Regions from separate parts of the Teredinibacter turnerae T7901 genome, predicted to be linked through region 3. Evidence: predicted binding sites of a transcription regulator. Region 3 holds the regulator's gene; each other region holds the start of a gene.
What was found. The regulator FNR, encoded in region 3, switches genes on or off when oxygen is low (the NO sensors DNR and NnrR bind a similar motif). The targets are predictions, from matches to a motif close to TTGATNNNNATCAA.
Positions count from the first base shown of each region.

Region 1: the regulator FNR is predicted to act here: its motif matches at 1,194-1,207, upstream of TERTU_RS01745 (FeoA family protein).
Region 2: the regulator FNR is predicted to act here: its motif matches at 1,813-1,826, upstream of fbp (class 1 fructose-bisphosphatase).
Region 4: the regulator FNR is predicted to act here: its motif matches at 1,664-1,677, upstream of TERTU_RS01435 (GbsR/MarR family transcriptional regulator).

Region 1 is NC_012997.1:414,394-417,964, reverse strand. Features, by position in the region: gene TERTU_RS01750 (5-formyltetrahydrofolate cyclo-ligase) at 1-350, shown strand, start outside; gene TERTU_RS21935 (hypothetical protein) at 588-764, opposite strand; gene TERTU_RS01745 (FeoA family protein) at 1,332-1,568, shown strand; gene feoB (ferrous iron transport protein B) at 1,565-3,571, shown strand, end outside.
Region 2 is NC_012997.1:3,013,903-3,017,473, forward strand. Features, by position in the region: gene TERTU_RS12055 (isochorismate synthase) at 1-502, opposite strand, end outside; gene fbp (class 1 fructose-bisphosphatase) at 791-1,798, opposite strand; gene TERTU_RS12065 (esterase-like activity of phytase family protein) at 2,106-3,571, opposite strand, start outside.
Region 3 is NC_012997.1:2,883,289-2,886,859, reverse strand. Features, by position in the region: gene TERTU_RS11540 (SirB2 family protein) at 190-561, opposite strand; gene TERTU_RS11535 (DUF4202 domain-containing protein) at 563-1,159, opposite strand; gene fnr (fumarate/nitrate reduction transcriptional regulator Fnr) at 1,159-1,899, opposite strand; gene TERTU_RS11525 (hypothetical protein) at 2,006-2,845, opposite strand; gene TERTU_RS11520 (D-hexose-6-phosphate mutarotase) at 3,443-3,571, opposite strand, start outside.
Region 4 is NC_012997.1:336,591-340,161, reverse strand. Features, by position in the region: gene TERTU_RS01440 (hypothetical protein) at 1-1,488, shown strand, start outside; gene TERTU_RS01435 (GbsR/MarR family transcriptional regulator) at 1,724-2,278, shown strand; gene TERTU_RS01430 (cytochrome ubiquinol oxidase subunit I) at 2,344-3,571, shown strand, end outside.

The DNA.
Region 1 (3,571 bases), 2.5 Mb from region 3:
AAGTGTATCTGCCTGTAGTTCAGCGCGATCGCTTGCGGTTTCGCATAGCGCCTGCCGGAGCAAAAATGTGGCGCAACAGGTTTCAGATTCCTGAGCCTCTCCCCAAATACGCTGATGTGCCCGGTGACTGCCTGGATCTGGTGTTGATGCCCCTGGTAGGGTTCGATAAATGGGGCAACCGGCTTGGCATGGGTGGAGGCTTCTACGACCGCACATTTGCCTGCAACCATTTACGGCCGAAGCTGGTTGGGCTCGCGCACCATCTGCAAGAAGTGGATTCGCTGCTCGTAGACAACTGGGATATTCCGCTGGATGCGGTGGCGACAGATCGCCAGTGGTTGAGCGTGTAAGTAAACTGTGGGATTAGCTTGAAAACTTGCCTTTCATCACCGGGTGTTTGGCAACAGAATCTTGAAACCGAAACGCTTTAAGCGCATCTGAACGCTAAAAACCCTTGAGTGCCCACCTGGAAGCGGCACTCGCAAACAGGTACTCAAGGGTCTATCGATCCGGCCACACAATGATTGCGCGGCAAAGCTTCACTCTCTGCAATAGGCGAGGCGAACCTGAGTGGTGAAATGCGCGCGCTAGCGCTCGACCACTATTCCTTGATGGAGATCGGCAGGCGGTAGATCTTCAGCTTCCGCTTCAGAACCGCCAATAATCCCCAGCCCACTTGCGATAAGTCCTACAACAAAAATTACTGCAGCTAGAGTCAATACATCAGTCTTCATCAATACTTCCTCTGCGCTTGTCGGTCTCATTATTGTGATGTTCCACCCCAACAGGGGCGCTTACTTTAAATTGCGGACACTGGCACCAAATTCATCTGCACCCCGCAGTCAATCGCAAGAGCAGGTTTTATACCTATTTAGATGCCAATAGGCAAAGACCTATATCAAAGTCGCCCGCATACACCGCATTTTAAACATACACTCGTATTTCAACACGCCAAGACATACGCAAGCAGGTACTGGCTCACAGTATAAGTAACTACTTACTTTTCGACGGAGAAGCGCTGGGTGAAGTTTTTGTGAAGTTTTTTGCATGCGGATGACTTTAATGTCGTAAAGCCAACAATTATCTTCCCAAGACTGCGCACGTGTTTTGTGCAAGTGATATAAATAGCCACACATTCAGTGCATGCTCTAAATCAGAAACAGTAAAAGCCCGAAGATTTATCCCCTTTTCTCTTGATAGGCGTCAACAAACAACCGATAATAAGAATTATTATTAATTGGTAACCATTTTCGGCACGAACTTAGCAATCTGCGTTATCGCAACCGTCCCCGGACATTCGCTTACTTTGCCAACAGGTAGTATTTGTCATTATGTCGACCACTCTAAACCAATTGACCACCGGCAAGATTGCCACCATTAATTTTTTACACGGCGACAACCAAGCACTCATTCGTCAGTGTGGCGCCTTGGGCCTTAAGCCCGGCGAGCAAGTGAAAGTCCTGCATCGCAGTGGCGGCAAAGGCCCCATGCAAATAAAATGTCGGGGCACGCTTTTCGCCATTCGTAGCGATGAAGCAGCCAACATAGGCGTCACCCTCGAAGCTTGAGCCTCAAAGGTTCGCCCGCCCATTTAGCGGAATCTAATGTGAAAGAAATCGCCTTAATCGGCAGCCCCAACTGCGGGAAGACAACCCTTTTCAACCGACTTACCGGTACGCGCCAGCGCACCGGCAATTGGCCCGGTGTAACCGTAGAGCGCAAAGACGGCGTGCTCAGTATCCAAAAGCAGCAATCGCTTCTGGTGGACCTACCGGGAATTTATACCTTCCATGATGACATTCAGGGTGTCGAATCACGCGTAGCCCACAGCTACATGTCCAGTGGTCGCGCGGCGCTTGCCCTGTTTGTACTGGACGCTACCCGCCTGCCACAGCAGCTCGAGCTGCTGCCAGACTTGCTCGCCACCGGTACCCCGGTGATTCTTGTGGTGAATATGCTCGACTCGGCCGCCGCAGAAGGCATGAAAGTCGATCTCGCCGCACTGCATGAATCGACAGGCCTGCCAGTCGCCGGCGTCGTTGGATCAACCGGCGAGGGGATCGCCGGCTTAAAAGATGTTATCGCCAACTCTCTGGTCAGCTACCCGTTGGTTGATGCCGATAAAATTGATATTCAGGCAGCAGCAGCCGCCAGTTATCGCAGCGAAGGCGACAGCAGCCGCACCGAAAAGATCGACCGCTGGCTGCTTCATCCAAAACTGGCGCTACCGTTTTTCCTGCTGGTGATGTATTTGCTGTTCACTATTTCGGTGAACCTGGGGGCGGTATTTATCGATTTTTTCGATATTTTGCTTGGCAGCTGGTTTGTCGACGGAACACGCTGGCTGCTCGCCAGTATCGGCACCCCAGAATGGTTAATTGCGATTCTGGCCGATGGCGTCGGTGGCGGTATTCAGCTAGTCGGTACCTTCATTCCTGTGATCGGCTTCCTATACTTGTGCATGTCGGTGCTTGAAGATTCGGGCTATTTGTCGCGCGCCGCCTTTGTTATTGACCGGCTGATGGCAAAAATCGGGCTCCCAGGACAAGCGTTCATCCCGCTGATTATCGGTTTTGGCTGCAACGTGCCTTCGGTAATGGCGTCACGCGCTCTCGGCCAGGCCAGTGCACGACTGACAACCATTTTTATCGCACCCTTTATGTCCTGCGGTGCGCGCCTTTCGGTCTACGTGTTCGTCGGCACCGCCTTCTTCCCAACTCAAGCGCAAAATGCCATTTTCGCGCTTTATCTGCTGGGCATTATTGTCGCCGTACTGTCTGCCTGGGTCCTCCGCCGCAAATTGTTCTCGCACATGGTGGGCGCTAATATCAGTGAAATGCCCGCCTATCACCGCCCTTTGGTGCGCAACGTACTCACCCAAACATGGCACCGTTTGTATTCATTTATCTGGCGCGCAGGGCGACGTATTGTAGCGGTGGTACTGTTGCTTTCGGTCTTTTCCTCACTGGGCACTGATGGCAGTTGGGGCAACCAGGACACGGAAAAATCAGCGCTCTCCGCCACCGGCAAAATCCTGACCCCGATTTTCACCCCCATGGGTGTAGGCGAGGACAATTGGCCAGCGACCGTCGGCTTGTTTACAGGCTTGTTCGCCAAAGAGGTGGTCGTAGGCACCCTGGACACACTCTACTCGCCGTCAGATTCAGATGCTGATCAGGGCGGCATGCCAGACTTCGGCGGCGATGCCAAAGCCGCCTTGCAGAGCGTGGTGGATGGTCTCGCGGGCCTGGCTGGCACCTTTACTGACCCGCTCGGCATTGGTTCTGCGCAGGAAGATGTCGCAGGGGATCAGCCCGGCAGCTATACCGCTATGCAGCAGCTATTCCCCTCAGCCTGGGGAGCCTTCTGCTACCTGGTGTTTATTCTGCTTTACGCGCCCTGTGTTGCAACCATTGGCGTAATGCACAAGGAAGCCGGGCACATGTGGCTCGCGTTTTCGGTGGTCTGGAGCCTATTGCTCTCTTATTGGCTGGCCAGTGTAATGTGGCACTTGAGTCTCATCGCCAGTTCTCCGGTATTTGCGATTGGCTGGATCGTTATTTCCACAGCC
Region 2 (3,571 bases), 130 kb from region 3:
CAATAGCCTCCAGTCGCGTTTGCCATTGCGCGTAGCTCTCCGCGTACATATTTATGGCGACTTCACAAAAGCCGTTCGTCTCACGTAACTCAACCAGGGGCAATACGAAACACGCGGCTGGAAACTCCTGCCAACGTCCCACCCCCGTATTGCCAGCGAAAGAGCAACCACCAAGCCAGCAGGCATCGGATCCGGCAACCAGTTGCTGGGCCTGATCCAGAATCGCAGCGGTTTGCTCCGCGTTGTTTGTTGACAATCGACGGCTGTGGCCAAAGCCCACCAGGGTAAATTTGTTATCACGTGTGGCAAAAATCTGGCGTTCGCTCTCCCGGCAAGCGGCCGCGATTTCAAGCGGCGTGTTATCCAACTCTACTGGCAACGACACCCGCAATAATCGCTGGGCGCAATACTTTTCACCGCGCAAACGCTCACGAAGCTCAGCTAGAACTTCGAGTAGCCCGCTAGGGGTTCCAGAGGTTGATACAGTCGACTGAACACTCATGAAATGGCAGCAAAGACAAAGAAACAATCAAGGCGCGGGGCAAGAAAAATTGATCAGATATCCAATAGCAGATACCTAATCGCAGCTATAAACCTACCCTCAAAACCGCTAAGGCCCATGATCCCCCAGGGGCCAATCACGACTGCAGCGCCCCTTAACAGGGGGCGCTTGCCCGTGTAATTGCTGTAGCTTATCACCCATTGTGTGTAAACGGGTGACATTCATCAAATCTATATTCGCAAACTGCGATACGTCAAAAGGAAGCAGAATACACCGCAGTCAACCCGCTTATTTCTCGCTCAGAAACTCACAGGCTTTGTCTACCATACGGCTGGAACCGATAATCAGGGGGCTGCGCTGGTGAAGCTCACTAGGAACTATATCGAGAACAGGTTGATTGACACCCGCAAGCGCTTTGCCGCCCGCCTGTTCGGCGAGAAAAGCCATAGGGTTGCACTCATACAATAAGCGCAATTTACCCGAGGGATAGGTGCTGGACGTGGGGTAGAGGTAAATCCCACCTTTAATGAGATTGCGGTGAAAATCCGATACCAATGATCCAATATACCGCGATGTGTAGGGCCGCCCACTCGGCTTGTCTTCCTCCTGGCAAAATTTGATGTATTTCTTTATGCCACTGGGAAAGTGCACATAATTTCCCTCGTTAACAGAGTAGATGTTACCCTCTGGCGGACACCGCATATTTTCATGGGACAAACAAAATACGCCTAGCGACGGGTCGTACGTAAACCCGTTAACACCGTCACCGGTGGAATACACCAACATGGTTGAGGACCCATAAACAATGTAACCCGCGGCCACTTGCGCGCGACCAGGTTGCAGGAAATCTTCAAGTGTAACTGGCCCGCCGGTTTTGGATATCCGCCGGTAAATAGAAAATATAGTGCCAACGGAAACATTCACATCGATGTTCGAAGAGCCATCCAGTGGGTCAATCAAAACCACGTACTTCCCTTGTAAACTGCGCTGCCCATCAAACGCGACGAAGGAGTCCTCCTCTTCAGACGCCAGGCCACAGACAACGCCCCTGGCTGAGAGTGCCGCTTTGAATTTTTCGTTCGCGTAAACATCCAGCTTTTGCTGCGCTTCGCCTTGGATATTATCGCCACCCGCTGCACCACGAATATCCGCTAAACCCGCTTTGTTAACTTCGCGATGAACAATTTTCCCAGCCAGCCGGATTGATGAAAAGAGGGCTGACAGCTCACCTGTCGCCGTTGGATATTGATTCTGATGGTCGACTATAAACTCGCCGAGCGTTTTGGTTATTTCCACAAGACGTCCCCTTGTTGATGACCGCCAATTCACAGCATGGCATTAGATATTATTCACTACTCTTTACAGATTGCTCCCTGCTACTTGCTACTTGCTACTTGCGCACAGCACACTGCAAGTTGCATGCTTTGGCAGTGGCCCTGCCACCCGATGCGTATTCCGAACATCATTCTAAGCTGTGATAGCGGCTCGCGGCATAGATAACATGAATAGCGAACAAGCGGCCCTAGAGAAAAGCATAAGCGCCAACGAAAAAAGCCGGCTGCTTTCGCGACCGGCTTTCGAGAGCATCATTTATCTATGCCGATTAAAAATGGTTCAGGATGCTCCCCAGATTAATCAACTGGGTTTCACCGCTGTTATCGTCGACACCGTCATTGTCATTGATGATATAAACATCACCATTGGCCATGACAGCAGATCCTTCGATTTTTTCGGGAATAAGACCACCCGTTGCGGTCAGGTCACCCGCCGCGACCAGATCTCGCACCAGCGTTTTAGTGATTGTGCTATCAGCCACAGGTGCCGACAGGTCAACTTTGTATAGACGCTTGATTGCGGCATCCGGCCCGCCTTGGTTGTCGCGCTCAACGAGCAGGAACTCGCCATTACCGAGACTGCTGATATCCGACAAGCCAACCCAACCTTTGTTTTGCGATTCGCGCGCATCCAACGGGTAGAACACGAAGCTCCATGAGTCTGCATCAATATCGTAAATACCGATTCGTGGATTGGCATCCGCACCCCAGGCACGCTGCATGGCGACGTAGAGTTTACCGTTGTACTCTGCAACGCCCTCAAAACCGAAACGCACCTGATTGGCATTAACCGACGCAGGGAGTGTCACTACTTTTTCGATCACACCAGCGGCCGTCGTCTTAAACAGGAAGTTCAAAGATTCAATAGGGCGATCGTCGGTTTCGGTTACGGTGCCAGCCCCCTCTGACGCCACCCAGAAACCACCATCCGCAGCAACGGTAATTCCCTCTGGGTCGATGTTAACAGTGCCATTACCGTTTATCATCGCCGCCAGATCTTGTGCGTCAAAGCTATCAGCGTCTGCATCATTACCCGAGGTGGTGAACGCCGCGAACACGCCGTTGCTATCCACAATGTGCGTTTCACCCATCAGGACTGCGGGTTTCTGGCTTACGTCCAAAGTAAAGATGCGGTTGCTCGCGTAAAAACTGTCTTCTATCGCATAAAGAAGCGACTCGTTGCTTGGGTCTGCCGCCAGTCCTGACATTGCACTCCAGGGAATGGGTGTGCCGTCAAAGCGGTCAGCCGATTGTACGGTTGGATAAGACGCAGGCAAGCTGTTGTACTGATAGATATTTACCACCGAGCGAATTTTATCGTCCCGTGAGTCTTCCTCGCTGGCGACAACTAACAGATTACGCGATGGGATTGCCAAGCCGCCTTCCGGCGCAACACCGGCGGGCAGTACCTGCTTGAACACGGGCGCTGTCGGATTAGCAACGTCGTAGACGAACACCATGCTGGAGCGCTCAGAGTTAACGAATAGATAGCGGTCGCTGCCAAAAATACCCAATTCAATATTTTCAGGCTCGTTACCTTTATTTTCAGAGCGCGCATCTGGATACTGACCAAAACGCACGGCCATATGGTCCAGCGTGGAACCTGAATTCCAAACAACGTCGCCCTGTAAATTGAATACAGTGAAACCTCGGCTGCCACCGTCCATATCGCCTTCATCCGCGGTCGCGAAATACTCAGCGTTAATCCAGGTCACGCCATCCGGCTCGCGTGGAA
Region 3 (3,571 bases):
TTCTATTAAACTTTATTATTAGGGTCGAACAAGTTTTAATCTATTAAACGGCGCCCAAAAAGCAAAGTCAACCCCATGTGAACCAGTTACTTGTCTATTTCGGGAATTAGTTGACTTTTTGGAGATATGTGCGCCAACTTTACAAAAGTATTAAAGTTTGGCGCGGAATCTGATGAAAATATTGGGTTGTTAGTTTGGTTTTGTCAGAACAACAATAATGATAAAGAAGTAGGTTATAAATGACATTGAAAACAGAGTGATTTGGTATAACCGATTTTGGTGGGTGCGGAAGAGCAGTACGCCGAGCACAATATAAAGCGCAATGAGAGCGAGCTTAACGCCAAACCAGAACACGGCGAACGGTGAATAGCCAAAGAAGATAGCCAGGGTAACCCCGCTTATGAGCAGCCCTGTGTCATTTATGTGGGGCAATATTTTTACCCAGCGCTTATGCAGTAGATCTGATCGTCCGATTAGCCAAAGAAATCGCAGGGAAAAACCAACAAAAGTAAGCAGGGCAAACCACACATGTAGGTGCTTCGCCACGAGGATGTAGGGCATATTAGCTGAGGGCTTTGTTTATTAATGTACCGAGGTGTGGTTTGTAGGGCAGGGCGAGAGCGGCTTGGTGTCCAGATTCGGACATTTTGTTCCAGGTTTTCTGGATAATGTCGATGAGTTTGTCTTCTGCGTGTTTATTGGCAAAATCTTCGAGGTAGTGCTTAAGGAACACCAGACAAATGACATCTTCAAGGGTTTGGGTTTCCGGGTCTCTCCGCAGTTGCCTTTTTTGAATAAGGAACTTTACTCGCTCACAATCTTTTTCGTTAAAGCCGCATTCTGACATGATCTCTGCTGCGCGGTTTGCATGGAAGAGGGAAAGCTCCGAGCGCCACTTTTTGTAGCCAGCACGACCTTCAGGGTAGGCGGAGCGCGGCGATGTCCAGCGCTCGATGTGTTGCGCGCGAGCAGCAATTTGAAGGTGAACCGACGCTTCAGGGCAAAATTCAGCAAGTTGCTCGGTCATACGCTGTCCGTAGAGCAGTTCTTTCGGTTGCTGCTGGCCAGTTTCTGCGTTTACCTCAAGGTTCGGGTCTTTTGCATTGGCGGCATCGATTGAGCGAAGTGCCGCACCCAGCGCTGGATCTTGTGTCTGCATTAGTCGATAGAGACTGAGGCGACGCCTTTTAATGCGTCCAGATCAGAAATGATTACGTGTTTTTTATCCAGCGTAATCACGCCCTGCTTGTGTAAACGACTGAGTACCCGGCTGACCGTCTCGATTGTTAAGCCGAGGTAATTACCTATGTCGGATCGCGACATGGGAAGGTAAAACTCTTTTGCAGACAGGCCACGGTTGTGGTTGCGTGTAGAAATACTGAGCAACAGGGAGGAGATGCGCTCATCAGCGCTGTTCTTACTAAGTAGCGTAATTAGCTGTTGCTCGTGTGTTATTTCTTTACTCATCAACTGAAAAAAGCGGCGCTGAAGATTGGGAACTTGTGCGCTCAGCTCTTCGAGTCGGGTAAATGGAATTTCACATACTGCGGATGTTTCCAGTGCGATGGCTGAGTTGGTGTGATGGTTCGACGCGAGGCCGTCCATACCAATGATTTCGCCCGGTAGGTAGAAGCCGGTTACTTGTTCCTGGCCATCATGGGTCACCTTCACGGTTTTGACCGCTCCGGACCGCAAAGCGTAGACCGAACGAAAGGATTCTCCGGCGTGGTAGACATGGTCGGTCTTTTGTACCGGTCGCCCTCGCTGAATAATGTCGTCAAGTTTGTTTATATCGTCAATATGCAGGCTGATTGGCAGGCAAATAGATGCGAGACGGCAATCGGCACAGTTAACTTGAGGATTGTGGTGGCACTGATGGTTGGCAATAGACTGCGGCATGGCACCTTCCCAGGCTGTGATTTACGGCACCGGCCATTATAGCTAAAAGCGATGTTAAATGCCCGTAAAGACCAGCCTCTGCGGTAAAAAAGTGCCTCAAAAAGGTTTATTCGTGTGTTGGACCGTGATTTATCGGTAATTTCCCTTCTTGCAGTGCCTCCAGGTAGCGATTTTGCGTACAAAAATTTTGTAAAACCATATGTTGTAAGTGGCTTTTGCCCTCCAGCCCCATGTAAATGCAGTTGTTTTCAAGTTCGCATTCGCCATCGAACAGAATCCCGCCGTTTGCACTCAGGTCGTTGTCGATCAGCTTGGGGCGGTTGCCGATATAAATAAAGTCAGGCGCAATCATCCGTTTGACCTCGATAACATGTTCACGAAGGTCATCCAGACAGTTTGAGTCGTGGATCTGAATGCTCATTCCGGTAAACGCGTACTTCCGGATTAAGTCCCCAACGGCTTTTAACTTATCCAAGTCTTCGAGGTCACTCCGGTTGAGAGCGATCTGATAATGGTTGAAACCCAAGCCCTTCAACAGGGCGATGTGGTCACTGTTGACTTCATCCTGATGGGTTACCACTCGGTGCACGCGCTGCTCGGACTCTGAGAGTCCAAAGTGAGATGCTAACGCATGCATAATTCCGGTTAACTCGTAAGGCTCAAAGGACTGGAAGGGGTAGCACAGTAAGAGATTCTCTACTGATTTATGCCCGACGGCGTCAGCCCACAGTTTTATTTCTTTTGTGAGTAGCGCTCCGGCACCTGCCGCTTGCGGATTTGTACGCGCCCACCTGAAGGCGTGCCCATCCATACAAATGCTCACCGAGTGGCTTGGGTGGAGGCGGTATTTTTCCAGGACGCGAGCTGCTTCAAACGCCGAAATTTTGGTATGTCGGCGCAGCGTCGGGTGTTCAGAAATATTGGATTTGGGTTCATTCGTTTGCATAAAAATAGTCTAAGTCAGCGCGCGTTATCCGACTTGATGGAAATCAACGGCGTTGAAGGCTGTCGCGTGGGGTCTGGGAAAAATTGACACTAAATGCAAGGGTATTTGATGCAGTCACCAAAAATTCGCATGGCGAGGAGGGGAAGAGCTTTAGCGGCAGTGTGGGTACAAGCGGGAAATCAAACTCTTCTCCGGAGTGCCGCAGGCGCGGCACCAGTAAGATTTGCGAGGGGAGTACGTTCGTGAATTGTCCTAGGGCCTGTTAACACTAATTCAATTCGCTCTGCTGGAGCCTGTATTTTCAGGATGAAAGGCATTTTTGGCGTTGTTTAGCGGGCTAAACGAGCGAAAAATAACGCATCAGCCTGGAAATACAGGCCCAGCCCTGCGGGTTGCGGCTAAAATCCCGCTCTCAGCGTTGTTTATCGCTCATTTGGAACAACCACTAAAACGCCGGGAGCGTTTTAGCGTGTAACCCCGTAGGGGTGAGGCATAGGGATATGCCGAACAACCTGCACTCCAAACGTCGGGGTGCCGCATCACTCGATAGCGAAATTTTAGCCGCAATAGAATGAATCGAATTAGTGTTAACAGGCCCTAGCCAAGATTTTCCAGGGAGATGGTTTGCGACATACTGATTCTCTCACCAGGCTCGATCACGATGTCGCTGGTGTTGGCTGTTTCCACACACAGGAACTCCTGTTCGCCGCTTTCGTGGACATCATC
Region 4 (3,571 bases), 2.5 Mb from region 3:
TGGCATCCTTTCCAGGTAGATTATTCAGCAGGCGATTTTGCCCTGAGCTACGAGCAGGAAACTTTAGGGATTACCCCTGCCTGGCAAAACGGTGATGCTGTATTCGCGATCACGGGTTTAGAATCACCCTTGGACTTTACTCAGGCAAAAATTATTGCCGATATAAAATTCGACGATTCCTATTTTCACGAAACTGATGCCGGCTATGAAACTAGCCTTGCACGAGCTACGGTCGTTCTGGTTGACGTACAAGGCCGTTATGCACTCGGCGAGATTCAATCCCCATCAATCGAAAATAAAAGCACATTCACAACAGTGACGCTGCTTCAGGGCGCTATAACCCTCAACTATGCCGACGCTGAGTTCGATATCACCAACGTCGCAAGCGTTGGGGTAGGTTTGATCAGCGTCAATTACGGTCCAATCGCGACTGGGTTGGCGCAATTTGACAACATCGGTATAGACCTCGATGGCGCGGCCGGAGAACCAACCAATTTGCTCGATTTTCCTGTAATGCATTCAGGTTGGGATCACAATTGGATTACCTCCTCCACCAGGTCAACTTCTCAGGGAGTCAAAGGAAAGTCCACGCTCATATTCAGGAATTCAGAAACCCAGGGTAAGGACGTAGAAATATATCACCACCTTCCATGGAACCTGAATTTGGCCCAGGGACGCGTATCTTTTAATCTCTCCTTACCACCACAATTTGAAACACTCACAGAAGGCGTTAAGGTGTTGCTGGTCGACGCTCAGGGTAAAACTGCGCAAGTGTACGGAATATCCGCGAGCGAATTGAATTTCAATTCGCCAGTGTCTGTGATTATAGATTCGGTGGCGCAACGCGATTTTATAACCATGGATGACGGCTTCGATCTCACCCAGGTAGAATCCTTGACCGTAACCATCGAACTTCCTGCCGAAAATACGCTGCTGTCAGGTATTCTTGTAGTCGATAGTTTCTACTTGCAACTTAGCCCCAAATTTGCGAAAAATTTCTATAACCCGGTTAAACCGCAAAACTTTAGTGCTGCAGAACTTTACCCCTGGGTAATCGAGACCTCAAACACACCAGATTACGAATCCCTGCACAATTTTTCGGCTAGCGATAGTGAAATGGTAGCGACACTGAATTGGCAACCTGAAGAATCCGAGATTTGGCTCGTCCACTCTTGGGCAACGCCAGTGAACCTGTCTACTGGCTATATCACCCAACGTTTTTACATACCTGCCCGGGAGACGGCTTCCGGTATGTCGATAAACTTGGAGATCGCGGATAGCTTTGGCAACAGAAAAAATAAAACGCTGCTTACTATGGACGGCACTATTACCGGTGGCTGGGTAGTGATCAAGATACCCACCGTGGAATTTGCCGATAGCATCGATTTAAACTTCCCCTCATACCTCAACATTGTGATAACGCGCGGAAGCGCACTTGGGCACTCAGGGGTTTTGAAATTTAACGCTCCAAGCTTTTCTGCAAATTAAGTTAGTGAGCTAAATAGGACGAGCCCTTCCGGGCTCGTTCTCGGTTGGCTTGATACCCCATATACCTGCCCTTAGCTTTTGCCTCCTACCTCTCGATTCCTGCCTCCCGATTCCTACCTCCGTAGAGCTAGCCACCTGCCAGCACAGGATTAGCAAACCCCCAAAATCTTCAAGGTTGATCCAGATCAAAAATACCTATACTATTTTCAGAAATTTCTGAAAATTCACACAAACCATGAAACTCAACCCTACTGCAGAGAACTTTGTGGTCCATTTCGGTGAAATGGGCAGTCGCTGGGGCTTCAACCGCACCGTAGGCCAGATGCTGGCGTTACTGGTGATTCATTCGGAGCCCCTCAACGCCGAAGACATTGCCGAGACGCTGCACGTCAGCCGTGGCAACGTGAGCATGGGGCTGAAGGAGCTGCAATCCTGGCGCCTGGTGCGGGTACAGCGGGTGCACGGTGATCGCAAAGATTACTTCACGGTATCCGGCAGTATCTGGGAGCTGGCGCAAACCGTATTCGAAGAGCGTCGCAAACGGGAGATCGAGCCGACATTGTCGGTACTGCGCAGTAATTTACTGGACGAGCCCAAGAGCGATGAAGAGGCCTTCGCCCAGCAGCAAATGAGCGACTTGCTTACTTTGCTGGAACAACTCACCAACTGGGCACAGCAACTCAACAATTTGTCGCCAGGACAGTTACAAGGGCTGCTCAAGCTCGGTTCCGGCGTTGGCAAGGTGCTGGATCTTAAAGATCGCATTATCGGCCAGTCCAAGCCCGACTAAGTTTTCATTTGCCGCCTGTTCGCCGTGGTGTTGGGCCAGGGCGAACACACAACGAGGACCCACTCATGCTGGACACATTGGAACTTTCGCGGATTCAATTCGCGGCCAATATCAGCTTTCATATTTTATTCCCCACCATCAACATTGCCATGTGCTGGGTGTTGTTCTTTTTTAAAATTCGCCACGACATGACCCAAAACCCGGTATGGATGCGCGCCTATCGTTTTTGGGTGAAAGTGTTTGCGCTCACTTTTGCGCTGGGCGTGGTGAGTGGTATCACCATGTCGTTTCAGTTCGGTACCAACTGGCCGGGCTTTATGGAAACCGTTGGCAATATCGCCGGGCCGTTGCTTGGCTACGAAGTGCTGACGGCGTTCTTTCTCGAGGCTACATTTCTCGGCGTAATGCTGTTTGGCATTAATCGCGTACCGCCGAAATTACACACCTTGGCAACCTTGTTAGTCGCGCTGGGGACAACCATGTCCGCGTTTTGGATTCTCGCGCTGAATTCCTGGATGCACACCCCCGCGGGCTTTGAAATGCGCGAAGGCGTGGCTCACGTTACCAGTTGGTGGGAGGTTATTTTTAACCCGTCGTTCCCCTACCGATTAATGCATATGCTGGTTGCCTCCGGCTTAACGGCGGCTTTTTTTGTGGCCGGGATTTCCGCATACCGCATTCGCAAAGGCGACACCAAACGCGCACCTCTACTTGCGTTAAAAACCGGTATTTTTATGGCCGCTGTACTCATGCCACTGCAGATTCTTGTCGGCGATTTGCACGGCTTAAACACGTTTGAACACCAACCGCAAAAAGTCTCGGCGATGGAAGGCGTGTGGCACACGGAACAGGGCGCTCCTTTATTGCTGTTCGCTATTCCCGATGAAGAAGCGCAAAAAAATCATTGGGAGATCGGCATTCCCCATATGGCCAGCCTGATTCTCACCCACACATTTAATGGCGAAATAACAGGGTTGACCGAATTTGAGGCACACCCGCCGGTGAAGCCCCTGTTCTTTGGCTTTCGCGTTATGGTGGGTGTTGGCCTGTTGATGCTGGCGACCGCCTGGTTTACCAGCCTCCTGCTGTTAAAAAATAAAACGCTGCCTTACTGGCTGCTCCGCCATCTGGAAGTGATGACTTTTAGTGGCTGGGTTGCCACGCTTGCAGGCTGGTATGTGACGGAAATCGGCCGCCAACCCTGGCTGGTCACCGGCGTCCTGCGCACGGCGGATGCCGTTACCAGCTTGCCCACTGGCAATGTCGGTACTTCACTTGTGCTGTATTTGCTGG